Regions from separate parts of the Shewanella sp. 10N.286.52.C2 genome, predicted to be linked through region 1. Evidence: predicted binding sites of a transcription regulator. Region 1 holds the regulator's gene; each other region holds the start of a gene.
What was found. Region 1 encodes MetJ, which represses methionine synthesis genes. Its sites were predicted from a motif close to TAGACGTCTAGACGTCTA; they were not measured.
Positions count from the first base shown of each region.

Region 1 (7,997 bases):
TGATTTTGATGATGATAAATATCGAAATGATGACAGCTTATTTAACCTTGATCTTGGGGTGGCTATTGAGCCAACAGAAAGCTTAACCTTAGGGCTGTCTGCTCGTAATTTATTCAGTAAAAAAATAACCACAGTTGAAGCTCAAGGACGGACATTTGAATACCAAATTGAGCCGTTAGTCACAGTGGGAGCTGCTTATGATTGGTCCAGAGTCACCTTAACCACGGATATTGATCTGGTGGAGCAAAGCCGTTTTAGCGAGTTTGATGCGGTGCAGTATTGGCGAGTGGGCGGTGAAGTTAAAGCCACTGACTGGCTGTTTTTACGCATGGGCTACCGCCATGACTTAAAAGATAATAGCGTAGATATTTACTCTTTCGGCACCGGCTTTGCCATCGGCCAAGCCTTTAAGCTGGATATGAGCGGCAGCTATGGTGATGATGCCATTGGCGCTGTGCTGCAAACTTCTTATCACTTTTAAGCGTTATCATTTTTAGCTGTCATCATTGTTGCATTTATATCTGCCACAAAAAGATGATCGACTAGCCTGCTGATAATTCAATTAACGACTTAAGGGTTAGCAATAATGCACTTAAGCTACATAACACCATAGTGGCGATGCGAGTCTTATTTTTATCAACCTTATTGGTTAGCTTTCCTGCGGCAATATTTCCGAGTATGACAGATGGCAATAGCATCAATGACAACCACAGATGCTTTTCTTCCACTAAGCCTGCAAGCATTAAAATAATCAGTGCGATCATTGAGCTGAAAACAAAAAAGATCGATAGCGCGGCTCTAAACTGCGGCGCATCTTTACCGGCTAATAAAATCGCTAATGGTGGCCCACCAATGGCGGCAATATTTCCAAATACCCCCGACAAGACACCTGCAATAAATAGCGAAAGCCGATTTACTGGCGCTGTGATCTTAAAAATACTCAGCAACACCGCAGCGCCGACAATAAAGGCAATGGCTAACCCCAGTACTGCTTGGGGGGCAAACAGTAATAAACCTGCGCCCATAAAGCCACCAGGTATTCGCCCCAGCAGCGCATATTGCAGCCCATTAAACTCCAGTTGAGTACGTTCACGCAATAAGGTCAATAAGGCGATGGAAAAACCCATCATAATCACAGGGGCTGGGACTAATTGTGGGTCGATGATATAGAGAAGTGGACTGGCAACAACCGCAAGCCCAAAACCGATAAGGCCTTGGGTTAATGCGCCTAGAAAAATGATAACCGATGCAAGCATCAAGGTCTGCGGATCGATAAATTCCATTGTCGACTCTTTAGGCGCAATACTGCAACTCACTCTCAGCTTGAGAGCTCGATGCGTTAAATGACGAGCAGTGTTTGATTAATTGAGCAGGCTTATGCTTTAGCGCAAGTACTTTAGCGCAAGTACTTTAGCGCAAGTACTTCAGCGCTAGTCGCTAGCTTGACTTAATCAAGATCTTCCCACTCAATTCCCATGGCATCCATCAAAGCTTTTGCTTCAGATGGGATGCTATCAGGCCCTTCTTTTGATAAGTCACCGTCATTTGGCAGTGGTTGTCCAGTGTAGGCATGCAAAAATGCTTCACACAGTAGTTCACTATTGGTTGCATGACGTAAGTTATTAACCTGGCGGCGGGTACGTTCATCAGTCAATACTTTTAAAACTTTTAAAGGTATGGATACCGTGATTTTTTTAACTTGTTCATTTTTTTTGCCATGTTCGGCATATGGGCTGATATAGTCGCCATTCCATTCAGTCATTAACTCACCTTTATACGATAGATTCGTGGCAGATTTTAACCGCTAAATAATAACAGTCAAATTATTGCGGTTATTCTATAACGAATGGAAATAGATTTCTTTATGTTTAGACGTCTAAACGGCTGATTTGTATTGACGATGTGACTTAGCTTAGGTACATTTAGCCATCTAGACATCTCTTTAGTGTGTATTCTTTAGGAGTTTACAATGAGCAAACATCGCGCAGCTACGCTAGCAGTACGCCAAGGTATCGAGTCAGATACCCAATACGGCGCTGTAGTCCCGCCGATTTATCTATCAACAAACTATTCTTTTGATGGCCATAAAAACCCTAGAGAGTTTGATTATAGTCGTTCAGGAAACCCGACGCGCTGCGTGTTAGGTGAAGCCATTGCCAAACTTGAACATGGCGCTACTGGGGTGGTTACTTGTACCGGTATGGCTGCGATTACCTTGGTCACTAGTTTATTAGGCCCCGATGATTTACTGATTGTGCCTCACGATTGTTATGGCGGTAGTTACCGTTTGTTCACAAATCTTGCCAACAAAGGCCAATTTAAATTACTGGTGATTGATCAAACAGATGAGCAAGCACTCAGTGATGCGATTGCTCAGAAACCTAAAATGGTGTGGTTAGAAACGCCGTCAAACCCATTATTACGTGTTGTTGATATCAAAGCTATTGCTGAGCAAAGCCATAAAGTCGATGCCTTAGTTGTGGTTGATAACACCTTTTTATCGCCAATTTTGCAACAGCCATTAGAGCTAGGCGCTGATATCGTCATGCATTCCACCACCAAATATATCAATGGTCATAGTGACGTTGTAGGTGGCGCTGTGGTGGCAAAAGACCCTGAACTGGGTGAGTTACTACACTGGTGGTCAAACACCTTAGGGCTAACAGGCTCGGCTTTTGATAGTTACCTAACCTTACGTGGCATTCGTACTTTAGCTGTACGTATTCGCGAGCATCAAAAAAATGCTGAGCAAGTTATTGACGTACTTCAGGCCAGCAATCTTGTCGAAAAAGTGTATTATCCAGGCTTAAAAGACCACCCAGGTCACGATATTGCAGCTAAGCAACAACAAGGCTTCGGCGCTATGTTAAGTTTCGAACTTAAAGGTGGTGAAGCAGAAGTGGTCGCCTTTTTAAATGCACTGTCTATTTTCAGTGTTGCTGAAAGCTTAGGCGGAGTGGAAAGCTTAGTTGCCGTACCTGCAACCATGACCCATAGAGCAATGGCGCCTGCAGCACGGTATGAAGCTGGCATTAAAGATACTTTACTGCGACTATCTGTCGGGATTGAAGATGCTGAAGACTTGGTTGCCGATATTGAAGTAGGCTTAGCTGCTGTCGCTGCGCTTTAAGTTAATCTCCCTTGGCTATATTCATGTAGTCAGGCTGGTATATGTTGTTTAAGGAGTGAAAAATGGCCCGCAGTCATTTACATAAATTTGGTGGTTCAAGTCTTGCTGATGCAGATTGCTATCGCCGCGTTGCCCATATTTTACTGACTCATGGCAACAGTGATGATTTAGTCGTTGTTTCAGCTGCGGGTAAAAGTACTAACTTTTTATATAAATTACTCTCCTTAAGAGAAAACGGTGACTTGTGGCAAGAAGAGCTACAAGTACTGGTGAGCTATCAGCAAAACCTGATTGAGCAACTTCTCTCAAACGAACAAGCGCGCGATTTACGTGAGCGCCTATCAACCGATAAATCGCAATTAGTCAGTTTATTGTCCCTTGAAGAGCGCAATGAATTTCAGCTCAATCATGTATTAAGCTTTGGTGAGCGTTGGTCAGCACGATTAATGGCAGCCTTATTAAGAGAGTCTGGCGTTGCTGCCGCGAATATTGATGCCTGCTCACTGCTGGTGGCTGATGAAGGGCCTGTGCCGAATATTCGTCTTGATGAGTCCCGCGAAAAAGTCCAAAAGCTGCTGGATGCTAATCCAAATACACGGTTAGTTATCACCGGCTTTATCTGCGCCAACAGTAAAGGGGATACATTATTACTTGGCCGCAATGGCTCAGATTACAGCGCCACCTTAATTGCCAGCTTAGCGGACATTGAACGAGTGACTATTTGGACCGATGTTGAAGGGGTATTTAACGCTGATCCGAATAAAATTAATGATGCCAAATTACTTGAAAGCATGTCACTTGCTGAAGCCGATCGTTTAGCTAAACTCGGCTCGCCAGTACTGCACAGCCGAACTTTACAGCCCTTATTTGATACTAATGTTAGTCTCGCGGTGCGCTCAAGTTACGCATCACATACTGACTTTACCCTTATTGCGCCCCAAAGTTCGTCAGCTAGCGCTCCAGTGGTTACCAGTTTAAATGAAGTGGTGCTGTTTCGCTTTAAGCAGCAAGCGCTAATTCAAACCACACTCAAATTACTTGAGCAAGCCGGTATTGCGCCGCTAGCATATTGGTGCTCTGCCCATCATAAAGTTGAACTGGCATTCACTGCTGAAAACCAAAAGCAGGTACAAGCGTTACTGGAGCTACATAGTCATGAGCTATTAATTAGCGATATCCATGCTCATACTGATTTAGGTTTAGTCGCTTTGGTTAGTGCTGATGCAGAGCACTACCGCCGCAGCTTTGCCCGATTATTAAGTCGCGATGCCAAACCCCTGTATCAAGATGGTTTGAGTTTAGTGACCTTAGTGCCTAAATCTCAGGTTAATTTACTCACCCAAAAAGTACACCGACGCTGCGCAGGCCCGCGATTGCGTATTGGGGTATTATTGCTTGGGGTCGGTAATATTGGTGAAGCCTGGATTGATTTATTTCAGCGCTCATCCACCATGCTTAACCGTGAACTAGAAGCCAATGTGCAACTTGTGGGTTTAGTGAGTTCAAAAGAGGCGCTCATTTGCCAGCAAGGAATAGATGCCAATAACTGGCAAGATGACTTTGATACCACAGCAACAACATGGGACTACCCTAGTTTATTTGAGCAGCTTGAGCTGCTCGACTGCGATGAGCTGGTGGCCTTGGATATCAGTGCTAGCGCCAGCTTAACCTTACAATACCCAGAGTTTTTCGCTCGAGGGATTCATATGGTGAGCGCCAATAAACTTGCAGGCTCAGGGCCGTTACCTTTTTACCGTGAGCTTAAGCAGCAGCTAAGTAACCGGCGTTTATTTTGGCGTTACAATGCCAGTTGCGGCGCTGGCTTACCAGTACAGCATGCCCTAAACGATTTACGCAATAGTGGCGACAATATCGAAGCTGTTGGCGGTATTTTTTCAGGTACTTTATGTTGGCTGTTTGAGCATTACGATGGGCAAAAATCTTTTTCTGAACTCGTGGTTGAAGCCCGCGGATTAGGCATTACAGAGCCAGATCCTCGAGATGATTTATCTGGCCGAGATATGCAGCGAAAGTTACTTATTCTGGCCCGTGAAATTGGCTTTGAGATTGAGCTTGATGCCATTGAATTAAATTCATTAGTGCCAGCTGAATTAGCCGACTTGTCGTTAGATGACTTTTTAGCGCGCATTGGCGAGTTAGATGAGTTTATGTTGCAGCAATATAGTGCAGCCTTTGAGCAAAATAAAGTCTTAAGGTATGTGGCATCTTTAGATAAAGTCGATGGCAAAATGCATGCTGAAGTAGGCATTCAATGGGTCGACTCGAACCATCCCTATGCCAGTTTAACCCCTGGAGATAATGTGTTTGTCATCCGCAGCACTTTTTATCAGGGCAATCCGTTAATTATTCGCGGCCCAGGTGCTGGCCGAGAAGTTACCGCAGCAGCTGTGCAGTCTGACTTAGTACAAATCTGTAAGGATTTACTGCAGGAGTGATCCTTAAGCGCGAGTTAAACGACGATTAACTTGGTTGAAAGATTAACTTTAAAGGCCTATTCCCTAACGGAATAGGCCTTTTTTATTGTCATAAAATAGCGCTAAAAGCATAAGCTCAGAGTTAACTTCACTCCCAGTCGATTTGCTGATGATTAATCGACAACGACCTTTTCATTATCAGTCTTTAGCCTGCAAATGTTCGCTGTCTGTTCTTTGGTAAGCGTATTTGGGTTACTTTTTCTTTGGTGGAGAGTATTCAATTAAGTCACATAAAGTGGATCTGATGGACTACATTTATTATTCCAGTAGCTAAACATCATCCAAGGAGAGGGCGGTATATGAAATTCCTTTTACAAGTCATCACGATAATAGCAATAGGGGCAAGTCGTAACTTGGCTATTGCCGATATTCCTGCTCAATCTCCCAAAGAGTTATTGCAAACCGTACCCACACAGGCGCAAGTTTGTTTAACTTGCCATGGTGTTAATGGTGAGGGTTTAGGTGTTATAGGGCCTAGGTTGGCGGGTTTATCCAGTGAGTATATCGCCTCGCAGCTGGTTAATTTTCAAATGGGTAATCGACAAAGTCCCACAATGTCGGCGATGGCTGCGACAGTACAAGGTGATGCTATCCAAGTCGTTGCTGATTTCTTTGCCGCTAAAACAGTAGCTGAGATCCCATTGCAATACCGCGGTGACAAGGTTGTGATAACTGATACGGCGGAAAAAATGGCTTATCAGGGAGATTGGGGCCGCGATATACCTGCCTGTACTAGCTGTCATGGACCTTCAGGCATTGGCGCAGCCAACTTCCCTCGACTTGCAGGCCAAGAACCTAGCTATTTAAAAAACCAACTATTGGCTTGGCAAAATGGTACTAGAAAAGGTGATGTCGATAATATGATGGCTAATATTGCCGCTAAGCTGACTGCTGATGAAATTGACGCATTGTCAGCGTACTTTTCAGCTTTAAAACCTCTGGTTCAAAATGCTGCTGCTCAACAGCCTTTGGCACAAAAATAAGGACATACCATGAAACTGTTTAATTATTTAGTCGCAGGTGTGTTTATCAGTTCAGTTAGCGCTGCAGAATTACCCGATAGGCAAGCTCAGATCCCCGCTATAGCAAAAGATCCCGCAGCGCAGTATCTGCAACCTAGCGATTTATCAGCTATTCCAGAGGGTGAGTTTGGCGACAAAGTACGTTTGGGCTATCAGATATTTGTTAATACTCAGCAATTAAGAGATAAATATGTCGGCAATGAGCTTAATTGCGTTAATTGTCATATGAACGCAGGTAATAAAGCCAATGCTTCACCGCTATGGGCTGCCTATATGGCTTATCCCGCTTATCGAAAGAAAAATGACAAAGTGAATAGCTACCAGGAACGGATTCAAGGTTGCTTTACTTATTCAATGAATGGTACAGCCCCCGCATCAGGCAGTAAGGAACTTGTGGCTATCTCAGCTTATTCTTATTGGCTAGCCATGAGCGGTTTACTGAATCAATTTAATCTCGATAGCAAAGTAGCAGAGTTGAGTGATGTAGAACTGGTAAAAGGTGGCAATAGAGAAGAGTTCCCAATTCCAGCTGCAGTGAAAGCTAAATGGGATCAAAAAGCCTTAACTTCACTTGCTGGCCGAGGTTTTCCCAAGTTAGAAGCGCCAGAACAAGCTTATTCAACTGAGCGAGGCGAAATAGTTTATCAAACCCATTGTCAGGCTTGTCATGGCGTTGATGGTCAAGGCATTAAAATGGCTAATGTGAGCGCTTTACCGCCATTATGGGGGCCGCAAAGCTACAACTGGGGCGCAGGGATGCATAGAGTGAACACTGCAGCTAATTTTATCTATGAGAATATGCCGCTGGGTAAAAGTATTCAGCTAACAGTGCAGCAGGCTTGGGATGTGGCAGCTTTTGTTAATGCCCATGAAAGGCCGCAAGATCCGCGTTTTAAAGGAGACCTGCCACAAACCCAAAAAAGTTATCATCAACATGATGGTTTTTATGGCAAGCAGCAGCTTGGTAATGTTTTAGGCGCCGAAGCTTATCCAAATTTTCCTGTTAATAAGTAGGACTTTAACCAGTTTCAAGCTTATGCTTTTAAGCTACAATCGTTAAGGCATAGCCTTATCTCATAAAGCATTTTATGGAAATTAAACCAGTTAACGAAACAAAGTGAACCAGATGAAAGATGTAGAAATATACTCACCAAACCAAGCAATTGAACCATTAGTATCTGAGGCACAAGACGCGATTTTTGAGCCATTAGCGTGCCCCGTTTGCCAGCAGGTTAATCAATGCGCGGTTAGTGCGGGTAAACCGATTGAAGACTGCTGGTGTTTAAGCGCTTCAGCTAAAGCTGTGATCAGTGACAAGCTGCGCACAGAGTTAAAGGGCAAAGCCTGCGT
Region 1 covers NZ_MCTV01000001.1:195,438-203,434, reverse strand. The annotation lists gene BCU94_RS00825 (conjugal transfer protein TraF) at 1-481, shown strand, start outside; gene BCU94_RS00820 (sulfite exporter TauE/SafE family protein) at 543-1,283, opposite strand; gene metJ (met regulon transcriptional regulator MetJ) at 1,448-1,762, opposite strand; gene metB (cystathionine gamma-synthase) at 1,970-3,130, shown strand; gene BCU94_RS00805 (bifunctional aspartate kinase/homoserine dehydrogenase II) at 3,193-5,586, shown strand; gene BCU94_RS00800 (c-type cytochrome) at 5,925-6,608, shown strand; gene BCU94_RS00795 (c-type cytochrome) at 6,618-7,661, shown strand; gene BCU94_RS00790 (cysteine-rich CWC family protein) at 7,774-7,997, shown strand, end outside.

Region 2 (7,997 bases), on a different contig from region 1:
AGCCCTGGTTTTTAGTTGGGCGCAAAAACAAGCCGTAAACTCAACTGATGATGAGCAAGATAAATGAAAGTTAGTTATCGATTAGCCCAACGAGATGATGCCGCTGAAATTGCTCAGCTTGAGCTAACTCATATGCATGATGAGCTAGGGTCAAATGGACAGGGGATGGCAGGGCAACACTTTTCGGAGCCGCAAATTACCAGCTTAATTAATCAAGGCTGGATAATGCTGGCTTGCTGCGATAGCAAGATTATTGGTTATGTTATTGCTGGCCCTTGGTCCCTATTTAAATCTTGGTCTATCTATCAAGCGATATTAAAGCGCTTACCCAGTATCGAAATGGGTTATAGCCGTTTATCTGAGAGTAACAGTTGCCAATATGGTCCTATTTGGATCCATAGTAATCATCGCGGCCAAGGTATTTTTGAACAACTGGTTAGTCAGTTAGCAAGGCATGTAGGCAAAAAGCTACCTTATATGGTCACCTTCATTGCTGAAGATAATGCATTATCTTTTGCCGCACATACCCGTAAGGCATCGATGGAAGTGGTCGATTATTTTGGCTTTCAGCAGCGTGATTATTATTTACTGGTGTTAGCTAATTAGTATCGTACTCTCATCGAAAAAGACATCAAGATGAGGTTTAAGAGGTCACTATGGAACAAAATACAACTCAGCTGTTTAATGAGTTATTTGCATCTTATTTGTCGTTAAGACTATCAGCATTCGAGAATTTAAAAATTGTAGTGGGTGTGCTTGCGGCTAATGATTTGGATTGTGAAGCATTTGAGCTTAATAAGCAGCCGACAACCAGCGGGAATGCTCAGTCAATATATGCAGTAAAATGGCAAGACCAATGGATTTTATGCGGGCGTTCAAATGGTTATCAAGAGCAAATTGTGCTGAGTACTGACAATCACCTACTTGATACTGACAATGGTCGAGTGATGAATGTACCAGTTTTATCATTACAGCAGATTTCCTTTATGTGTGTCGAAACTGCGCATTTTGATCACTGTTAACGAAACGATTATTAACGCGAAGTTTTTAACAAGCGGTTGCTTTTAAACTATTTTCTAGAAGAAAGTTGAGTCTGCAGCTGCATTAGCACCAATGGTTTTTGTGGTGAATGATGTTTTAGATAAAGTTGTTGAATATCATTTGTCGCCAGTTTTACCTCATTGAAGCCATGCTCTTGATAAAGTTGGGTTAAATGGGGTAAGGAAAATACAAAACATTGCTCGCATTTTAGTTTTTCAGCAATGAATGCTAGCAATGTATGGGCAAGTCCACCGCCTCTATACTCACTAGCAACGACAAGGCCGGTTACCAACTGATATTGGCCAATGGGCTTTATTCTTACTACCGCAATAATACTATTGTCAGGATTATTGCGACTCTTTCCTTTAGCAATAGCGGCACTAGAAACTGTATTAACAGGTTCATTCATTTCTTTATCAATATTCGACTGCTGTAACTGAGTATCTTGAGCCATGATCACCGCTATATCTTCTTTCATTGTTGGCTTTGAATAAGGCATCTGTTGTTTGTAAAACTGTTTCAGCATTGACCAGCGCTTTTGTTGCCCGGCTGTCATCGCTGGTGCTATTGACGTTTTGAATTGAGTGACATCATCAAATAACCATTGGGTTTTACGCATTAAATTTTTACCTATTGAGTATGTAGAGCGATAAAGTTCTGAAAGGTGAAAGCTCATTCTTTTGTTATTGGATGGCACAATTTTAATGTTTAATTGATGGCTTAGATAGAAAAGACTCGCTTCATTACTCCCTTGTTAGAATTGAGCAATTGTCATTCTGAACAGCGGTTTGATATCTTGCAAAGGAGTTTCATCTTTAACCGATCAAAATGTGTTGGGTTAACATATTTTTAAAACCTATACAGCGTACATACCTGACATAGTACTGTTAAAGTTGAATGTGATTTACCCTATTAAGAATATTTGCGAGAGCCTAATGTTATTGTCGCCACAACAGTTAAGTAAGCAACAAATATATAAGTTATTGATTGGTGGAGTAACGCCTAGACCCATCGCATGGGTTTCCACTATTTCTGTTGATGGGGTGGCCAATTTAGCACCTTTTTCGTTTTTTACTGTGGCCAGCGCTAACCCGCCAGTGCTGTGTTTCAACCCTATGGGCATGGATGATGGTCAGGAAAAGGATACGTTAACTAATATTCGCCAACAGGGTGAATTTGTCATCAATACAGTGAGCTATCCTGATTTAGCGGTGATGAATGAAACTTGCCATCATATTCCTGCGGATATAGATGAATTTGAGTATGCCAACATTGAAAAAGCCCCAGCATCTATAGTTAAGCCGAGTCTCGTTAAGCAAGCGCTAATTAGCTTTGAGTGCCAGCTTAATCAGATTATTGATTTGGGCAATGAACCGTTATCTGGCCATTTAATATTAGGTAATGTCGTCGCTATTCATGTTAAAGATGACATCATTGAGGATTTTAGAATCGATAGTGACAAATTAGATGCCATAGGAAGAATGGCCGGCAGTGATTACTGCTTAACCAGAGAGAAGGTTAAGCTTACTCGTAAGTAGTGACAGTTTATGTGCTCTGCAGAACTGTAGCGAAATAAAACTATAGCGAAATAGTCCAAGTTGAATCAATCAGCAAATTATAGATATAAAAAAACCGTCAATTGACGGTTTTTTTAGTTTTACATACTGTAATGAGGGCTAATTATAGACCGGCATCAGCACGTAAGATTTCAGCTTTATCAGTCGCTTCCCATGGGAATTCGTTACGGCCGAAGTGACCATAAGCAGCAGTTTGTTGGTAAATTGGACGAGCCAAATCCAACATCGCTGTTAGGCCGTAAGGGCGCAGTTCGAAGTGTTGACGAACTAACTTAATTAATACGTCTTCTGATACTTTACCGGTACCAAATGTTTCGATGCTAATTGAGGTAGGCTCTGCTACACCGATTGCATAAGAAACTTGGATTTCACAACGATCTGCAAGACCTGCAGCGACGATGTTCTTCGCTACATAACGTGCTGCGTATGCAGCACTACGGTCAACTTTTGATGGGTCTTTACCTGAGAAAGCACCACCACCATGACGCGCCATGCCGCCATAGGTATCAACGATGATTTTACGACCGGTTAAACCACAGTCACCTACAGGGCCACCAATAACAAAACGGCCAGTTGGGTTGATGAAGTACTTAGTATCTTTGTTTAACCACTGTGATGGTAAAACTGGCTTAATGATGGTTTCCATTACGCCTTCGATTAAGTCTTCCTGACTAACATCTTCACGATGTTGAGTTGATAGAACGATTGCATCGATACCAACAATTTTACCTTCATCATAAGCAAAGGTAACTTGGCTTTTTGCATCTGGGCGAAGCCAAGGTAAGGTGCCATCTTTACGTACTTCAGATTGACGTTTCACAAGTTTGTGAGCGTAAGTAATAGGAGCAGGCATTAATACGTCAGTTTCGTTGCTGGCATAACCAAACATTAAACCTTGGTCACCAGCGCCTTGTTCTGCAGGATCACTGCGGTCAACACCTTGGTTGATATCAGGAGACTGCTTACCAATGGCATTTAAAATGGCGCAAGAATCAGCATCAAAACCCATATCAGAATGAGTGTAACCAATTTCACGCACTGTTTTACGCGTGATTTCTTCGATATCAACCCATGCAGAAGTTGTGACTTCACCACCGACTAATACCATGCCTGTTTTTACGTAAGTTTCACAAGCAACACGCGCTTTAGGGTCTTGCTCTAAAATTGCGTCTAATACTGCATCAGAAATCTGATCAGCGATTTTATCTGGATGACCTTCTGAGACCGACTCAGAGGTGAACAAGTGGTTTGCCATAATGGGAAATCTCGTCTTTTTGAATTTGAACGTGTAGAGGTATCTACATCTAGACGTCTATTTTAGTCGAATTTAAAAATGATAACACCCCCCAATACGATAATAAGTCAAAAATTGTGCAATGCCGCAAATAATTAAATTCAACCTAAAAGCTTGTTTAGGAATTAGTTGTGCTTATCTTTATGATTGTATTAGTTTAATGTGTTTTTTGTGGTGATATTTTTTAAGGCTGTATGCTAAATTAAACAATTTATTTAGCCAGTGGATTTGGGCTTATCAATAGAGGCCCCCTTATTGACTTACTAGAAATATGGTCATTAAGCCTTATGTAAACCAGCAAGATTCCACTTTATTGTACCTATACAGAGTTTGATAAGCCTTAAGAGAGGCTAAGCTCTGAAAAAATACTGTGGTTAACCTCGTGTCTTTATTGAATAAAATCAGACAAGTAAGTTGTATTTTAAATAATGCTGCTGTGCCTTTAGCATTTATCACTAAAAAAAGCGCTAATATCAACACAAATCGCTTGTTAAATAAATGTAAACGTAATTGTTAGCTGGTACGCTATTTTGTATACTACCAAGCTATAACTCATAATATTTATTTATATAAAGTGACTGTTTATATTTCGATACAAGTTGTAACACTGGTTAATTCCTATATTAACAGTGGCTTAATTAATTTTGTATCAAACAACTTGTGCGTAGAATGGTTTTTATTTGATTTATATTTATGATGACTAGTGAAAATAATAATAATAACAAATTACTAGGTGAGACTTGATGGCATTACTTCAGTATCAAATAGGGCCGTGTACGTTAGATTGCAGCATAATGACCTTAAGCTGTGGTGATAAGACAATTAAGTTGTCGGCTAAAGTGTTTGAGTTGCTGAAACTGTTTATTGATAGTCCAGATCATATTGTTTCTCGCCAAACAGCAATTGATACCATCTGGGATGGTAACCAAGCTGTTGGTGAAAAAGGTTTCACTAATTCAGTATGGCTAATACGAAAATCCTTTAAAGATTTACATATTGAAGCTGATTTACTGCTGACATTACCAAAACTTGGTTACCAATTAGTGTTACCGATTTCATTAATTTCTTCAGCTAATGAGGAGACGAGTCTTTCAGATATCACTCACAAAAAGGCTGGCCGTAAACATACCGTGTTGGCAGTTTTTGTGCTCGCATTTGTGATACTACTCAGTTATTCCGCTTATCAATTTATCAAATCTTTTACAGAGCCTGAAGCCGCAGCCGCTTTGGCGTCACCAATAAAAAGTAAAGTGACCAATTTTGAAGGGGTTGAAGAGCATATTGCCGTGTCCAATGATGGCAAATACCTTGCGATGCAATGGCGTAATGGTCAGCAACCGGGCAAAATTTATATTAAAGAGCTTAATAACAATGACTCGCCACTGAAATTAATTTCGTTTGTCGATAGTGAAGAAGCTTCTCCCGCTTGGTCGCCGTCCGATCAAAAACTGGCTTACGTGCGAGTTTTAGCTAGTGGTGTTTGCCAAGTAAGAGTAAGGCATTTACAGCAAAATACCGATGATCTTGTGACTGAGGGCTGCTTTTATTTGCCATTTAAACGAGTACTGAGCTGGTCAAAAAATGATGAAGATACACTTATTTTTGCGAAGCAATTAACTGATAGAGTGGCTTTGTTTTCATATTCGATGTCGACAAAGCAAAGTACACAATTAACCAAGCCCGGTAAAAACGAGGTAGACTTTTCGCCTCATCAATTGACCAATAATGATGAAATTGCGTTTATCAGAGAAAAAAGTTCATCACTTCAAATGAGCCTGCTATTAAAACGTGGTGAAAGTGATGTTGTTGATTTAATAGCGAATAGTGTCAGTATTATTGACTATGACTTTAGTTATCAAAATGACAGCTTTTATGTGAATCATATTGAAGGATCAAATTTAGTGATTTCTAAAATTGATCTGTTAGGTAATGTTCAGCATACCATTCCATTTACTGGCTTAATCAGTAGCGTCACTTATTCCGATGTGACCGAGACGCTATTTATTAGCGAGCACATTTCAAAAGAGTATATTGCACAACTGAGCTATCAAAACCAAAAAGTACTGCGAAAAATCTCCTCATCTTCACGAGACATGTATGCCCGTTATTCAAAAAAGACTGGTGATATTTTATTTTTGTCAAATCGTTCAAAATTGTGGTCCACCTGGAAAAATAACCAAGTCACTAGTAAAAACCTGACTAAAAGCATGGGGAATGCAGGGGTCGTGGGGGTATCGCCCACCAGTGAGATGTTTGCCGTCACCATCAACCGTAATGATAAACAAACCTTATATTTAGGTAATATTCAGTCGGAACTATTTGAAAGAGTTGATATTGGCGATCTTGCAGCCGAAAACATCAGTTGGTCTAAAGATGGCAAGGCTATCTATTTTAAGGGCACTGAAAATGAGAGTAGTGGCATTTATCGTTATTCACTTGATGATAAATTACAGCCAATTAAGTTTGGCCAAGGGAATTATGCTGTTGAAGGTGAGTCCCCAGATATACTGTATATGTCGAAGTTTAATTTAAATGGTATTTGGCGTTTTGATGCCAATACTAATGAAGTTAGCCAGATTACCGATCGTTTAGCTAAATATGATTTTGGCTCATTTTACTATGAAGATGGCTTTGTATATTTCGTCGAACGCACAGTAAAACAAGACCTGATCCAACGAATCAATGCTGCTGGCGAGATACAAACTGTGATGTCATTTCCAGCGAATACAGTGCGCAAGTTTTTTGGTTTATCAAGCGCTGATGAACAGTCTTTATTGTTAACATTAAAGGTTGCTAACGAGGCCGATGTTGTTGGTTATCGCCTCTAACTAGTGTTGTTAGTATTATGTTTTTCGTAGTTAAATGCCTGTATTTAAATAAAAAAGATAATTAAAAGATATAAGCTAGACAAGCGCAGATATAAATATGAGTATTAAATGAATCTGAGGTTGTTGTGACAATGTTCCTTGCACGTTATTAATTGGTTAGAGCCTGAAAAAGGCCGAATAACAAAAAATAACGTGAAGGAATGGAAATGAAATTTAATAAATGCACGCTCGCATTATGCGTCTCAACCGCCATTCTGTCGGGTGCTCTACATGCGAATGCTCAGACCGAATCAGTATCAGCATATGGTAGCGCTCAGCAGCAAGAACGCGCGACCTATACTCTATATTTAACAAATGCCGCAGCTATCGAGCGCCAAGGTGATAAACGCGATTACACGCAACGCCTTGCTGAAGTTAGCAAATTACAAGATCAAGTATTCAACCAAATTAAAGCCATTGATCCGCAGGCAATATTAACAGCGCGTTCAGGGTTAGTTGCGAATATAATCAATGTTGAACTGCAAAGCGGCTCAGTTGCTCAAGTTAAGGCGCTTGATGCAGTGCAACGTATTTTCAGTGCCAGCAATACTAGCAGCGTTAAGCAAACTGAAGCGACTCAGTCTGTTCAGCAAAATGCTACGGTAATGGCCGATGAAGAAGTCGCCTTACTGACTCCATATACTGGCAATGAATCGGCTGGTGCTGGTGTTAGCGTTGCAATCATTTCTACCGGTATTGATTACACTTTACCAATATTTGGTGGTTCAGGTGTTTATGGCGAAAATAATGACCCTGAAACGCCTCCACCGGCTGGCAGTTATTTAGAAGCCTTAGAAAATGGCGCTATTGAATATAGCGGCTTCCCTACAGCGGTAGTTGCAGGTGGTTGGGATTTTTCAAGCGAAAACTACGGTAATGACGCTAACCCAATCGATCAAAACCTAAGCTATGAGTCTTGGGATGGTTGGGTATACCCTACAGGCATGGGGACTGAGCTTGCGAGTATCGTGCATCAACTTGCACCTGGTGCATCACTTCATGCTTATAAAGTCTATAACGTATCGGGCGCAAGTTGGGACCCTACTTATATTACGGCGTCAGGACCTTCATTAGATAAACTTGTTCAAGCCTTTGAGCATGCTCTTGACCCTAACCAAGATGGTGATATTAGTGACCGTATCGATATTGCATTACTAGAGGCTTCTGGCGCGGGTGCATTTTTTGATATCGATGGTAATGCCTCGGTAAGCTTACTGC
Region 2 covers NZ_MCTV01000046.1:103,147-111,143, forward strand. The annotation lists gene BCU94_RS15870 (hypothetical protein) at 1-67, shown strand, start outside; gene BCU94_RS15875 (GNAT family N-acetyltransferase) at 64-606, shown strand; gene BCU94_RS15880 (hypothetical protein) at 657-1,022, shown strand; gene BCU94_RS15885 (GNAT family N-acetyltransferase) at 1,070-1,660, opposite strand; gene BCU94_RS15890 (flavin reductase family protein) at 1,977-2,579, shown strand; gene metK (methionine adenosyltransferase) at 2,722-3,873, opposite strand; gene BCU94_RS15900 (winged helix-turn-helix domain-containing protein) at 4,656-6,740, shown strand; gene BCU94_RS15905 (S8 family serine peptidase) at 6,947-7,997, shown strand, end outside.
Region 2: a site for MetJ is predicted at 3,916-3,933, ahead of metK (methionine adenosyltransferase). Genes of this name have one in related genera too.

Region 3 (7,997 bases), 110 kb from region 1:
TCTAATGCTTGCCAAGCTTGGTGGCTAGATAGTGGTTGATTTGAAGCTGTGACTAATTGCTGCGCTTTTTCAGCTGATGTAATCACTATGAAGCGCTCAGCATCTTTTAAAATAATAGCGCCTTCAGCGTGAGTAACTTCATGTTCAATCCGTCCAAATTGCTGCTCAATAAACTCTGCAGCCTTCGTACCAGCAAAGCCTAAAATAACTTGCTTAGCAGTGACATCAGTTAATTCCGCTTTACTGAACACCGCATATTTCTGCCATGAGGCCAAACTTAGCGGTAATACTGATGCTGGCATTAAAATAAAAAGGCTTTCAGCAATTGTGTAGGTTCTAAAGCTAGCAATCATCTTACCCTTAGGATCGCAATGTGCGCCCCAGCGCCACTGAGTTTCTGTCAGCGATACGATATCGGTAGTGACTTGGCCGTGAATAAAGGTTTTACCTTGCTCACCGGTCACTTCAATTAAACCTAAGTGGCTTAAGTTTGAAACCAGTAAGTCGGGCGTTGAAGTTAAGTAATCCCAGTTTGGCTGTGTGGTTGCGAGTGTCATAAAATGATCCCTAAGGTGAGCAACAAAGATAAGCTTTGAGTGTAACGGAATTCAGTGAGGCTCAAAAGAAAAAGCTATCTTCAATTAATTGAAGATAGCTTTAATTCACAATTTAACTGCGAGATAAGCCTAAGGTTAAATCGTTCACCGACTTAGCTTGAATTAAAACAATACGCGGGTACGAATAGTACCTTCAATTGCTTTTAACTCGCCCAGCGCTTGTTCGGCTTGGTTTGAATTGACTTCCATGACCACGTAACCAATATCTGCAGTCGTTTGTAGATATTGCGCAGCAATGTTAATGCCTTTTTCTGAAAACGCTTGGTTAATTTTAATCAACACACCTGGACGGTTGTGGTGAACATGCAATAAGCGCGAGGTGCCTTTATGTTGTGGCAATGACACTTCAGGGAAGTTAACCGCAGACACAGTTGAGCCATTATCAGAATATTTAGCCAGCTTACCCGCGACTTCAATACCGATATTTTCTTGAGCTTCAGCAGTACTACCACCAATATGCGGGGTAATAATGACGTTATCTTGTCCACGTAGTGGGCTAATAAATTCGTCATCATTTGACTTAGGCTCAACTGGGAATACATCAATTGCAGCGCCTGCAATATGGCCTGACTTTAGGGCATCAGAAAGCGCATCAATATCAACCACAGTGCCCCGTGATGCATTGATAAAAAAGCTTTTTGAACGCATTTGTTCAAACTCTGTCGCACCAATCATATTTTTAGTTTGCGCAGTTTCTGGTACATGCAAGCTGATAACGTCTGCTTCATTCAATAGTGTTTCCATTGAATGGATTTGGCTGGCATTACCCAGTGGCAACTTGTCTTCAATATCGAAAAATACCACCCGCATACCGAGGGTTTCAGCCAAAATACCCAGCTGAGTACCTATATGGCCGTAACCAATGACCCCTAAGGTTTTACCGCGCACTTCATAGCTACCATTGGCACTTTTTAACCAACCGCCACGGTGGGCAAGGGCGTTACGCTGAGGAATACCGCGCATCAGCATGATGATCTCACCTAACACTAGCTCAGCAACACTGCGAGTGTTTGAGAATGGCGCATTAAAAACGGGTACGCCTAACTTCTCAGCAGCGGCAATATCAACTTGGTTAGTACCAATACAGAAACAGCCAATCGCGACTAGTTTTTCAGCATGGTTCAACACTTCAGCGGTTAATTGGGTGCGCGAGCGCAGGCCGACAAAGTGAGCATCTTTAATTGAGCGCAGCAACTGGTCTTCAGGAAGGGAAGCTTTGTGATATTCAATATTGGTATAACCTGCACGCTTAAGTACATCGACTGCAGTTTGGTGGACGCCCTCCAACAGCAGGATTTTAATCTTATCCTTGTCAAGCGAGTGTTTTGCCATGGTGTGGGTACCCTCTTATCAATAGTTATGCTTATGTTATGCTGACATTAATGCGCAACCAAAATAGCATTATTTATTGCCATTGTAGAGGGCTAGATGGCTAAAGACTGTGATCTTGGTTTAGAACAATATCATCTAAAGGGAATGTATAGTGAATAAGAAAGTTATATGGGTGGTTATTTTTGCTGTCGTGCTCGTTTGGTCGGTGAGTTCACCTAAAGATATGTTTACTTGGTGGTTAGAAGCACTGCCAGCATTAATCGCCTTACCCATCTTATTTTTTACCCGTAATAAATTCCCCCTAACACCCTTAGCTTACTTATTGATTTTGTTACATTGCTGCGTGCTCATGGTCGGAGCTAAATATACCTATGCCGAAGTACCACTGTTTGATTGGTTGGCTGATGTGATGGGTAGCGAACGTAATAATTATGACAAAATCGGCCATCTTGCTCAGGGGTTTATTCCGGTCATACTGGCAAGAGAGGTGATGCTAAGAAATCACGTCTTACAACCGGGCTATTGGTGTCAGTTTCTATCAGTTTGTTTTGTATTGGCATTTTCTGCTTTTTACGAACTTATTGAGTGGTGGGTTGCAGCTGCAACAGGTGAGAATGCGGAGGCGTTTTTAGGCACTCAAGGCTATGTGTGGGATACACAGTCAGATATGTTTATGGCACTTATAGGTGGTATTAGTGCATTAGTCTTGCTCACAAAGGTACATAATAAGCAGTTAGCATCACTTTAATCAGCTACATTTATAGATCTTGTGACTGTTAAGTTTATTTTTACTTGTTTTATTTTTGGTAACGGCTTGGTTTGCGAGCACTTAATCTATTAATGAGTACTTAAGTATTGCAGAAATACTTTATAGACTAGTTAAAATGCCTTATGGGCTAGTTAAAATGTACTATTATTGCATTATGTTGTTATTATGTTATCAATGTTTCAGGAAGAAACTCGTATAGCCGAGAGATACAGAATACTTTTCAGGGAGAAAAGTGATGAATTCGAATATTGATGAATTAGTCTTCTTACACCAGGTTGCAGCGCCTTGCAACTTGGCTATTTTAGCTGAGTCGATAGGGTTAAAAACCAGGGTAGTGAAACACCCTAGTGAACTTGAAGTAGAACATAATACTAATTGTTTCTATTTGATCGCCCAAAAGGGGGCCGCGCTGGATAGCAAAGGCATTCCGCTGTTGGTATCACGGCTAGTTAATCATGTCCCTGTCGCTTTATATCAAGTTGAACGGGGCTCGTTAGATCAGGAGTCTGCACTATTGTTAGGTGTAAGAGGCTTACTTTATGCCGACCAACGTATGGATTTAATGTTGACCGGGTTACGTAAAATGGTAGCTGATGAGCTTTGGTATGATCGACCGCTAATTAGCAAAATTTTCCGCCGACTAGTACAAAAACTTGATGCTAATACAGAAATCCCCCCAGATACTATCGCAATGCTGCAAATGCTCACTAATCGTGAAAGAACCATTATTCAGCTAGTTTCAAGCGGTGCAAGGAATAAAGAAATAGCCCACAGGCTTTGCATTAGTGAGCACACGGTAAAGGCACATATCTCTTCCATCTTTAGGAAAACCCAATCTCGCAATCGGGTCGAGTTACTGCGTTGGGCACAAACTTATCAAGCCCATTTTGAGTTCGCTTAACTTAGGTTATTTACCCGCTTTAAAATAATTTAGAGATGTTATTAAGCCAGTTGCTAGTTGTAACTGGTTTTTTTGTTTGTTTCGGCAATTATTTCATCGTGTAAAATTAATTTATGAGCTTATGTCATAAAATTGCACAGAATTAGCTTAACGTAATGAAAACAATAAGCTTTGCCAGTGGAGGAGATATTAAAGTAAATATATAGGGAGCAATGTGCTCCCTATATTCAGTAAGAAAATTTTCTATAAATTAATTCTGGTAAATTGCTGCAGAATTAAAGTTTCCGGTTTGGACTACAGTGGCAATATCATTAGTGCCAATTTGCATGCCTGTAACCGTATTATCATTACCAATTTGGGTTACATTTAATGTATTCATAGTACCATCAATTGCAAAGTAACCATCATCTCCACCAACCCAGTTACCGTCGCCTAGCTGAGAAACGGTAATTGAGTGGTCATCACCAAAGGCGACTATATCAGTTAAGTTAAAATCACCTTCTTGGCTGATATCAACAGTCTGATTTGAACCGATATTTGAAATAACGGCTTCGTTATCATTGCCTGTTTGGCTCATATCAACTGTATTGTTATCTCCAACGGTTTCTGAATATGCAAAGTTAAGTTCACCTGAGGAAGTGATAGTGACCTCATTATAGAAGCCATCAGCTACAAAAGCTGTGTAGTTATCTGCACCACTTTGATCTACAGATATAACATTCTCATCACCATAAACAATAAACTCAGTTAAATTGGCATCACCAGTTTGTACGACTTCAATATCGTTAAGCGAGCCATTTAAAATAGCAATATTAGCGCCGCCCACTTGGTTACCAAAACCATCTTGACTAATAGTAACGTCATTATCGTCTCCAAAAGAAAACTCTATTGTTGCGCCGTTATTAATGCCAGTTTGGTCGATAGTAATATCATTTAAAGAGCCTGATAAGCTTGCTACTACAGCAGTGTTATCATCGCCTGTTTGGCTAAAATCGAATGTATTATTATCACCAAATACACCTAAAGCAGCACCAAAGTTGTTATCACCAAGTTGGTTTACAAATAGTTCATTACCATCGCCAGGATTTAGGCTGCCTGAATCGGAAACGATACCTGCTTGGTTATTTACACCATCTTGCATTATGGTTGCACTATTACTATTACCTTCAACAGCGAATACCGCTAAGTTAATCGCACCGTACTGGGTTACTTCTGCAGCGTTTTCATTACCAATAACTTCGATGATACTTTCGTTTTGAGCTCCATCTTGAATAACATCAGCAGTGTTACTATTACCCGTTAGCGATACGTCACTAGTGTTATAAAAGTCAGCCTGCTGAATAGTAACTTGGTTTTGGTCACCTATGATGCCAACGTTTGAAATATGCCAATCATCAACCTGGTTAGTAATGACAGAGTTTCCATTACCTTCAGAGCTAATATAAGATTCTTGCCAGTCCCCTTGCTGGGTTACCTCGGCAAACTGTAAATCACCAATTTGTGTCACGGTTGAAATATGACGCGTGCCAGTTTGGCTTACTGTGGCATCCTGCTCCATGCCCGTTTGAGTTACTGTTGCGTTAGTATTCGAAGCGAATGCCGATTTCTCTGCAGCTGTCACCTCTGGTAATGAAAGTCCTGCTGCTGAAACGGGTAATGCTAAGCTTGCTGCAATAGCAAGTGATACTAACGATAATTTCTTTTGCGATTTCATTCTACGCTCCCTGTTTAAATATAGATTTATCTGATTATTAGAAAATAATCGTTTGATAAAGTATTTCGCTTCCTAGTTAACTCATTGTGTCGCCAAAGTGCATAATTTAGCTTTAGGTAACTGAGTACTAATATGCGATCAAGAAGTAACTTCAGCGTGAACTTTTAAAGATCTAACAGTATTTGAAGCACTATAAACCCTCAATAAACACCAATAACTTAAGAGCAGGGTTTGCTTTTAAGTTTATGATTATTAACCCTAAAACTGTTTGGTTTTAGGTTGGTAGAATTTCAAATGATTCTGCTGATGCAGCGCGTTACAAGATTAACTTACGGTGCCCATTGATTTTTCTCAATCGTATAAAAGGTTAGTTTTTTTAGGGGGTTAAGATTAAACCTTTAGTGCTACAAAGGTTTAAGTTACTGAATATCATGCTTATATTTGGCTGTTTTCGCTTACCACTAATATTGACTAGTCGAATAAGCCTAGTAGTTACTTACTAATTAAAGTTTCAGTGCTTTTATTGTTATACAGCTTGTGGCAACAATTTGATGGCAACAACAAATTCCGGGTTTCACTTCGTGGAAAATCAACTCGCTTTTAAAAATAGCTAATGGAAAAGCTACAGGTGCTGCATTACCGGTTCCGGGAATTATTAATGGAAGATAGGAAGCCACATCATGATTAACAAAATGTCCCCAATTGCATTAGCAGTAACATCTCTATTTGCGTTAAACGCAAGCCCTGTTATTGCTCAAGAAAGTGTAAAGTATAAAAAAGATGAAATTCTCGTTGTTTATAAAGAAAATGTGTCAATCTTTGAACGGTTGTCAGCGCAAAATCTAGTCGCAGGAACAGTCACAGATAAAAATGCTGATGGTATAGATGATAAGTTTAAATACCTATTATCTGGACGATTGGCTAAGTTATCACTTAAAAGCGGTAGTAATGTTGAAAGTGCAATTAAGTTAATTAGTAAGCATCCAGCAGTAAAATATGCCGAACCTAATTATACTTATACGGCAATTGGTATGCCAGACGATCCAAATTTCGTGGAGTTATGGGGCTTAAATAATACCGGTCAAACTGGTGGTGTTTCTGGTGCTGATATCGATGCCGTTACCGCTTGGGACACTACTACAGGTAGTGAAAATGTGGTTATTGGCGTAATTGATACTGGTGTTGATTATAATCATCCAGATCTAGTTGCAAACCTTTGGGTTAACCCTAATGAAATACCCGGAAATGGTATTGATGATGATAACAATGGTGTCATTGATGATGTTAACGGCTTTAACGCTATTACCGGAACTGGTGATCCAATGGATGGCAATGGTCATGGTACCCATGTCTCAGGAACTATTGGCGCACAAGGTAATGATGGCGTAGGTGTTGTTGGGGTTAACTGGGATGTCACTATCATTGGTTGTAAATTTTTAAGTGATAGTGGAACAGGCTCTACAGAAGCTGCGATAGCTTGTATTGATTATTTCACTAATTTAAAAGTGAACCATGGTGTTGATGTTAAAGCGACCAATAATTCTTGGGGCGGCGGCGGATTTAGCCAAGCATTAAAAGATTCTATTGAATCGGCTGGTGATGAAGGAATTTTATTTGTTGCAGCAGCAGGTAATAGCGCTGTTGATAATGATGCAAATCCACACTATCCATCAAGTTATGACTCTGATGTTGTTTTGTCGATTGCCAGTACCGATCACAATGACGATATGTCTAGTTTTTCTCAATGGGGATTAACAAGTGTCGATATGGGCGCGCCTGGTTCTGCGATTTTATCAACCCTTCCAGGAAATAGTTATGGTACCTATTCAGGTACTTCAATGGCTACACCACATATCACCGGCGCTGCAGCACTTGTGTGGTCAATAGCACCTGATATTGACCCTGTCACTATGAAGCAGTTACTAATGGATTCTGGTGATGCTAATGCAGCATTGACTGGCCTAACAGTGGCTGGAACACGTTTAAATGTCGCAAACGCACTGGCAGATGCAGATCCAGATCCATCATTTGCGTTAAGTGTCACGCCATCTTCACAATCAGTTGAAGCTGGCAGTGCCGTTAGTTATGACTTTAGTCTGGGCAGTATTGCTGGTTGGGATGATCAAGTCGCGCTGTCATTTGATGTATCACCAGCATTAGAAGGCATTAGTCTTTCTGCTAACACTGCAGTAGTCGGTGACAGTTTTACGCTTGATGTTGCGACGCTTGAGTCTGCTATTTGGGGAGATTATGTCATTACCGTTTATGCTGATGACGGCATCACTTCGAAAAGTAAAGCTGTTAGCCTAGAAGTCTATCCTGCGGGATTGAATGATTTTGGTTATAGCAATGATACTCCTGTGGATATTTCGGATAATACTACTATCACCAGCACCATTGAAATCGGGGATGAATTACAAATCTTTGGCCTTGATGTGAATGTTGATATTACCCATACATGGATAGGAGATTTAGTCGTAACACTAACATCACCAAATGGCACAGAAGCTATGTTGCACAATCAAACTGGTGGCAGTGCTGATGATATTGTACAGACATGGGCAACTGAGCAATTCAATGGTGAAATAGCATTGGGTACTTGGACATTAACTGTTAGTGATTTAGCGGGTGGAGATAGTGGCTCATTAAATCATTGGGGCTTAC
Region 3 covers NZ_MCTV01000001.1:85,280-93,276, reverse strand. The annotation lists gene ygfZ (tRNA-modifying protein YgfZ) at 1-557, opposite strand, end outside; gene serA (phosphoglycerate dehydrogenase) at 720-1,949, opposite strand; gene BCU94_RS00375 (DUF2238 domain-containing protein) at 2,101-2,697, shown strand; gene BCU94_RS00370 (response regulator transcription factor) at 2,954-3,619, shown strand; gene BCU94_RS00365 (curlin) at 3,870-5,333, opposite strand; gene BCU94_RS00360 (S8 family serine peptidase) at 6,014-7,997, shown strand, end outside.
Region 3: a site for MetJ is predicted at 2,035-2,052, ahead of serA (phosphoglycerate dehydrogenase). Genes of this name have one in related genera too.

Region 4 (7,997 bases), on a different contig from region 1:
CTTGATCGCGGCCAATATTGGTCACCCCAAAGTAACGTGATTTCGGGTGAGCAAAGTACCAACCTGATACCGCAGCGGTTGGAAACATGGCATAACTTTCAGTGATATTAAGGTTAATCGTTTCATCGGGTTTTAGTAAATCCCATAACAAGCCTTTTTCAGTATGATCAGGACAGGCTGGGTAACCAGGTGCTGGGCGAATACCTTTGTATTTTTCACGAATAAGGGCTTCGTTATCCAATACTTCATCTGCAGCGTAACCCCAAAACTCTTTTCGTAACCGTTCATGCATACGCTCTGCAAAGGCTTCAGCTAAACGGTCGGCTAGGCACTTAAGCATAATGGCGTTGTAGTCATCATGGTTGGCTTCAAAACGTGCCACATGTTCATCAATGCCGTGGCCTGCGGTGACAGCAAAGCCGCCCATGTAGTCGGCGACGCCTGAGTCTTTTGGCGCGACAAAATCAGATAAACAGAAGTTGTCATTGCCCACACGTTCAAGCTGCATCCGCAAGTGATGGGTGGTCATTTCAACCGTGGTGCGTGTTTCATCTGTGTATAGCTCAATGTCGTCATGGTTAACGGTATTGGCAGGGAATAAGCCAATGACCGCTTTGGCAGTAAGCCATTTTTCACTGATGATGGTTTCAAGCATGGCTTTACCATCGGCATAGAGCTTACGGGCTTCTTCACCGACAATTTTATCATCTAAAATTTCAGGGAAGTGACCATGCAGCTCCCAGCTTCTGAAAAACGGCGTCCAATCGATGCGATCCACTAGATCTTCTAGTGGGTAATCATCAAATACTTGGCGGCCCAATTTGTTCGGTTTAAATGGGGTGTAGTTATCCCAATCGTGTTTACAGCGGTTTTCACGGGCAGCGTCAATTGACACTATGGTTTTGCGTTTGGTTTGTGATAACCGCTTTTCACGCATGATGTCGTATTCAGCATAGGTTGCATCAATGGTGGGCTGGCGAGTGTCGTTATTTACCAGTTTTGACACCATAGGCACTGCGCGCGAGGCATCGGCAATGTAAATTGCACCATGTGGATAATGTGGGGCAATTTTTACTGCGGTATGAATTTTCGAGCAGGTTGCACCACCAATAATCGCCGGAATGGTTAACCCTTCTCGGTGGAAGGTTTTGACGTTATGTACCATTTCATCAAGGCTTGGGGTAATAAGCCCTGACATACCAATAATATCAATATTGTGCTCTTTTACGGCTTCGAGGATTTTTTCAACTGACACCATGACGCCTAGGTCGAACACTTCAAAGCCGTTACAGGCTAGCACCACGCCGACAATGTTTTTACCAATATCGTGCACGTCACCTTTTACGGTAACCATTAAAATTTTACCGTTTGATTGACCTTCAACTTTTTCCGCTTCAATGTATGGGTTTAAATAAGCCACGGCTTTTTTCATTACCCGGGCTGATTTAACGACTTGCGGCAGAAACATTTTGCCTGAGCCAAATAAGTCACCGACCACATTCATCCCATCCATTAATGGCCCTTCAATCACATCAAGTGGGCGGGTGGCAGCGGCGCGCGCTTCTTCGGTGTCTTGGTCGATAAACTCAGTAATGCCTTTCACTAAGGCGTGGGATAAGCGCTCATTAACGGGCAGACTACGCCAAGCTAAGTCTTCCTTTTTAGCCACTTGTTTGCCGTCACCACGAAAACGCTCAGCAACATCTAGTAGTTGCTCAGTATTGCTTGAGTCGGCAACGGGGCAAGGTAAATTCAGTACCACATTTTCGACTTTTTCTTTTAAGTCTTTGTCGATGTCATCAAATATGGCTAACTGACCTGCGTTAACGATACCCATGTCCATGCCCGCTTGAATCGCGTGGTATAAAAACACCGCATGAATGGCTTCGCGGACTGGGTTGTTACCACGAAACGAGAACGAGACGTTTGACACACCGCCAGAAATCATTGCATGGGGTAGAGTGGCTTTAATGTCTTTAATGGACTCAATAAAATCGACGGCGTAGTTATCGTGCTCGTCAATGCCGGTGGCAATGGCAAATATATTCGGGTCGAAAATGATGTCTTCTGGGGCAAAGCCAACCACATCAACCAGTATGCGATAGGCGCGGGTACAGATTTCGGTTTTACGGGCGCGGGTATCGGCTTGGCCATCTTCATCAAATGCCATCACAATAGCGGCTGCGCCATAGCGTTTCACTAAGGTGGCTTGCTGAATAAAGGCTTGTTCACCTTCTTTCATCGAAATGGAGTTAACAATCGACTTGCCTTGAACGCATTTAAGGCCAGCTTCAATCACGTCCCATTTTGATGAGTCGATCATGATAGGCACCCGAGAAATATCAGGCTCTGAGGCGATTAAGTTCAAGAACTTTTTCATCGACTCGACGCCATCAAGCATACCTTCATCCATGTTGACATCGATGATTTGTGCGCCGTTTTCAACTTGCTCACGCACGACATCTAGGGCCTCTTCAAACTTTTCTTCTTTGATTAAGCGCAGGAACTTGGCTGAACCTGTAACGTTGGCACGCTCGCCGACGTTAACAAATAATGAGTTGCCATCAATGGTTAATGGCTCAAGCCCTGATAAGCGACAGGCAACGGGAATATCAGGTATGACACGTGGCTCATGGCTGATAACGGCATCGCGAATAACACTAATGTGCGCTGGTGTACTACCACAACAGCCACCCACAATATTGAGCATGCCTTCCCGTGCCCAATCACTGATCACTTCGGCCATTTCTTCTGGGGTTTCATCGTAACCACCAAACTCATTAGGTAAGCCAGCGTTAGGGTGGGCAGAAACATAACATTCTGCAATCCGTGATAACTCTTCAACGTAGGGACGCAACTCTTTTGGGCCAAGGGCGCAGTTAAGGCCAATGGATAATGGTTTGATATGGCGCAGTGAGTTGTAAAAGCCTTCGGTGGTTTGCCCAGTTAGGGTACGACCTGAAGCATCAGTAATGGTGCCTGAAATCATCACAGGTAGACGATCACCAATTTGATCAAACACTAATTCGATGGCAAATAATGCGGCTTTGGCGTTGAGGGTATCAAAGATGGTTTCGACCATGATGATATCTGCGCCGCCATCAATTAATGCACGGGTTGATTCAACATAGGCTTCGACTAACTCATCAAAGCTGATATTACGAAAACTGGGGTCGTTCACATCTGGGCTGATAGAGCAAGTGCGGTTGGTTGGCCCAAGCACTCCTGCAACATAGCGTTTAATACCCGTTTGCGCAGTAACGTCATCAGCGGCTTCACGGGCAACTTTGGCGCCTTCAAGGTTAATTTCTGCTGACAACGACTGCATGTCGTAATCGGCCATAGCAATCGTGGTGGCATTAAAGGTATTGGTTTCAATAATGTCAGCACCCGCTAACAGGTATTTAGTGTGGATATCTTTAATGATTTGGCGTTGGCTTAGCACCAACATGTCGTTGTTGCCTTTTACGTCACAGTGCCAGTCTTTAAAACGCTCACCACGGTAGTCTTCTTCTTCCAGTTTGTAGTCTTGAATCATTGTGCCCATGGCACCATCGAGGATAACTATGCGCTGTTTTAGCGTATTTGTAAGTTGTTCAAGTACCTGACTGTAGGAAGTCGACTTCGCCATAACGTATTACCTTAATTGCTTTTATGCTAATCACTTAATCGAGCGTTAAATAACACGCTAACTTAAGTAGTTAGTGGATTGTGTTAACGGTTTTAGATGAAATAAGCATACCTTTATTTATGCTTTTATAGGGCAGAATAATGCGAAATCCCCTGTAATAAAATTCATCTTAAAATATTTTGTTTGGACATTTAAACGTATAGACGTCCATAATACGTTTAAATAGATTGTAAGAGCAAGCCCATTGCTCACACTAAAAACATAAGCCAATTGAAACGGCCGATGGAGTCTCCTTAGATGAAGCAAGCTAAGATAATATTGTTACGCCATGGCCAATGTGAGGGCGACAGTATTTTGCGGGGTAAAACCGATGTGGCGCTAACTGATTTGGGGCTAACGAACATGCACCAGAGTGCGGCTAAGCTAGGGCTATTAGGTTGTTTGCCATCACTGCAGCTATACAGTTCGCCTTTGGTGCGCTGCCATGCGTTTGCCGCTGAATTAGCGCAGCAGTTAAACCAAGTGAGTGCTGATTTAGCTTTACAGGTTGAGATAATGTCTCAATTACAGGAAATTGATTTTGGCTTGTGGGACGGAAAAAGCTTTGCAGAGCTTTATCAGCATAGCGCTAAAGCGTTAGACGCCTATTGGGATAACCCTTGGGAGCATGGCGCGCCCCAAGCTGAGCCCATGGCTGAATTTGAACAAAGGGTGGCGCAGGCTTTTGCGCAAATAACCTTGCAAGCTTACAACTTGGCTAAAGCTCATACTGCTGAGGCTAATAGTGCTAAGGCAACAGCATCAGCCACTGCTCTGGTAGTGACTCACGGTGGAGTTATCCGTCATATTATCGCTTTGGTGTTAGGGCTTGAGCGCTGTAAAGGGCTATATGGACAACTGAATATAGATTATGCCGCGACGGTAACCATTGATGTGTTTTGGCCTGAAGCTGATGATAAATCGACTAAACCCGTCTATCGTTTAAACTGGAATAATTAGTTTTAGCCTAAAATTAGCAGAAAAAACTAACTTCACTTAGGCAGATATACCGTACAATATAAGCCGCATTTATTAAGTGCAATAAAATTTCAAATTAAGTCAATTTAGCTGCAGTTGAGTGCTTGTGTGAAATGCTTTAAGCAACACCAGTATCAAGCGGTTCGCTAAATGAGTAGGGAATCGAGAACTAGCCTAAATGCTGTTTAGCTCGAACTGTACCCGCAACTGTAAAATAGCATCTCATCACTTGTAAGATAAGTGATTAATGAATGCCATTAAGTCAGATACCTAGCTTAGTTTTTCTTGCTGAATTAGCAGCACCTAACAACAACTTGAGCGGGTAACTCAGGCGGAGTTTGTATCGTGATCAGTATTAAAACCCCAGATGTGGCTAAACATGCCTCTTGGATAACCGCAGGGGTAGTATCTTGACTACTGCGGCATTAACAGTTGATCAGCTAAGCTGGTCAGTTGCAGACAATGAGATCCTTTCTCAAGTCAGTTTTGCCTTGCAACGTGGTGAAATGCTAGGGCTTATTGGCCCTAATGGTGCGGGTAAATCCAGCTTACTGCGCTGCTTGTATCGCTATATCACCCCTGATGCTGGCAAAATCAGCTTATTTGGCGATAATATTAATGGTTTTTCTCATAAACAATTGGCCACTAAGGTTGCCGTTGTGCAGCAAGAGTCACCCCATTATTTTGATATGACCACCCATCAACTGGTTTCTATGGGCTTAACGCCCCATAAAGGCCTTTTTGAAACCAATACCCAAGCAGATGCAGATGATATTGCCAAGGCGCTGGCTAAAGTGGGTCTTGAGCACAAAGCCTTGCAGCAATATGAGCAGTTATCTGGCGGTGAAAAACAGCGGGCATTAATTGCACGGGCTATCGTGCAAAAGCCGCAGTTATTGATCCTTGATGAGCCGACTAATCATTTAGATATTCGCTATCAAATCCAAATTCTTGAGTTGGTTAGGCAACTTGGCATTAGCGTGATTGCCTCTATTCACGATCTTAATTTAGCCAGCGCAATGTGCGATAGATTGCTGTTACTTGATCAAGGAAAGTGCATCGCTCAAGGTTTACCTGATGAAGTATTAACAGAAACCATTTTGGGGAACGTGTTTGATGTTTGCTGCCAAATATCAAGTCACCCACAGCACGGTAAACCGTTAATTACTTATTTTTATGGTTATCAAAGTCATTATGACAATGCTAATCAAAACACTTGTCAAAGCTCGCAGCAAAACGCATATCCAAGCTCTGAACAAAAACATGGCCAATCAAACCACGGGCAGGGCGATAAATGACAGCCATTGATGCCACACAATCAGTGAAGCTAGCAAAGCAGATGAGTTTAAGTTTTAAGCATAAGCTACTGCTGTTTGTTACTGCCATAGTGACCTTAGTTACTCCAATCGCCGCGGCAAGTTTCGGCGCTGCTAATATCAGTTTTGAACAAGTCGTTAGCTTGTTTGCTAATTTGGCATTAGGTACAGGTGAAACAGATTCACTAACGCAGCGGATTGTGTTTGAGCTGCGTTTTCCAAGAATTATTTTAGCCTTTGTGGCAGGCGCAGGTTTGGCGCTTGCGGGCAGTGTATTGCAAACGGTGACACGTAACCCGTTGGCGGATCCCTATTTATTTGGTATTAGCTCTGGGGCGTCATTTGGGGCGGTATTAGTGCTGAGCTTTTTTGGCAGCCAAGGCTTAGTGCTGCAATGGTTAGGAGAGTCTTCTGGTCATCTTGCCAATGCCATTTTAAGTTCAGGCTTATTCAGTAATGATGCCTGGTGGTCTTGGTCATCCATTAGTTTACCAATTGGCGCTTTTATTGGTTCGAGTTTATCTGTGCTGTTGGTATTAGGTTTATCTGGTTTTGGTCGTGCTAGCCAAGTTGAGCGGATGCTATTGTCTGGGGTGGCCACCTCTTTCATGTTCGGCGCGCTAACCAGTTTGGTACTGTATTTTTCAAGCCCTCAAGCGGCGGCTTCAGTATTATTTTGGAGTTTGGGCAGCTTTGCTAAAGCTAGCTGGGCAGGCCTGGTTATCCCATCTGTGGTGGTAGTTTGCAGCATATTAATTATTTTAGCTTTTAAGCGTCAGGTATTAGCCATTCAAGCGGGGGATGAAACGGCGCACTCCTTAGGGGTTAACGTCGCCAAAATTCGCTTAGCTATGCTTATTTTGTGTTCATTAATCACCGCCACGCTGGTGGCAAGTTGCGGCGGCATTGGCTTTGTTGGCTTGATGATCCCTCATACCGTGCGGCTGCTCTATCCTGGGCAACAACCTATTATGATGACGGCATTAGTCGGCGGCATATTTATGGTATGGATTGATGTATTAGCCCGTTGTTTATTAGGCAACCAAGAGTTGCCGGTAGGTATTATCACTGCCGCAATTGGTAGTGTATTTTTTCTTTTTGTATTACGTCATCGTCGATGAGATTGCAGTTTTGGAGAGTAAGGGATGTTTGCGGTAGATCCAGTTAGTCATAAATTTGATGATCAAATACAGCATAAAATTAATCAGAAAACTAAGCCGCTAGGGGCGCTAGGGTTACTCGAAACGCTAGCAATGCAGATTGCGCAAGTGCAACTAACGCCACAAGCTAATATGAAACCAAAGTACAATATTAGGCATAAGTTGAGTATTAATAAGCCTGCTATGTTGGTGTTTGCTGGCGATCATGGTATTGCTGCTCATGGGGTATCGATTGCCCCCAGTGAAGTTACTCAACAAATGGTGGCTAACTTTGCCAATGGCGGCGCTGCGATTAATGTCTTTTGCCGTCAAATGGGTTTAAACCTTGAAGTGATTGATTGCGGCATGTTGCAGCCAGTTGATGCCCCTCGTATTACTCAGCATCGTTTAGGCAATGGCACTCAAGCAATTCATCAAAAAGCGGCCATGAGTTTATTAGCGGTTAAAGATGGCTTTAGCTATGCAAGTGAAGTGGTGCAACGTCACTATGATTCAGGTTGTAACCTGATTGCGCTTGGTGAAATGGGCATTGGCAATACCTCGTCAGCTGCGGCGATTATGGCCGCATTATTAGGCTTAGATATTAAAGAGTGTGTCGGCCGAGGTACGGGGATTGATGATAGAGCCTTTGCTCTTAAAACCGAGTTATTGGGGGTAGCGCTTAACCTGCATAGAAGTAAATTTACCGATCCGGTTAATGTACTTGCCTGTGTTGGCGGCTTTGAAATTGTGCAAATGACAGGCGCTATTTTAGCGGCCGCTGAGAAAAAGATGCTGGTGGTTATTGATGGCTTTATTGCAACCGCAGCGGCATTAGCCGCAGTTAAATTACACCCTGATGTAAAAGATTACTTAATTTTTGCTCACCAATCA
Region 4 covers NZ_MCTV01000025.1:59,169-67,165, forward strand. The annotation lists gene metH (methionine synthase) at 1-3,631, opposite strand, end outside; gene BCU94_RS09990 (histidine phosphatase family protein) at 3,929-4,630, shown strand; cobalamin riboswitch at 4,769-4,941, shown strand; gene BCU94_RS09995 (ABC transporter ATP-binding protein) at 5,059-5,946, shown strand; gene BCU94_RS10000 (iron ABC transporter permease) at 5,988-7,085, shown strand; gene cobT (nicotinate-nucleotide--dimethylbenzimidazole phosphoribosyltransferase) at 7,110-7,997, shown strand, end outside.
Region 4: a site for MetJ is predicted at 3,824-3,841, ahead of metH (methionine synthase). Genes of this name have one in related genera too.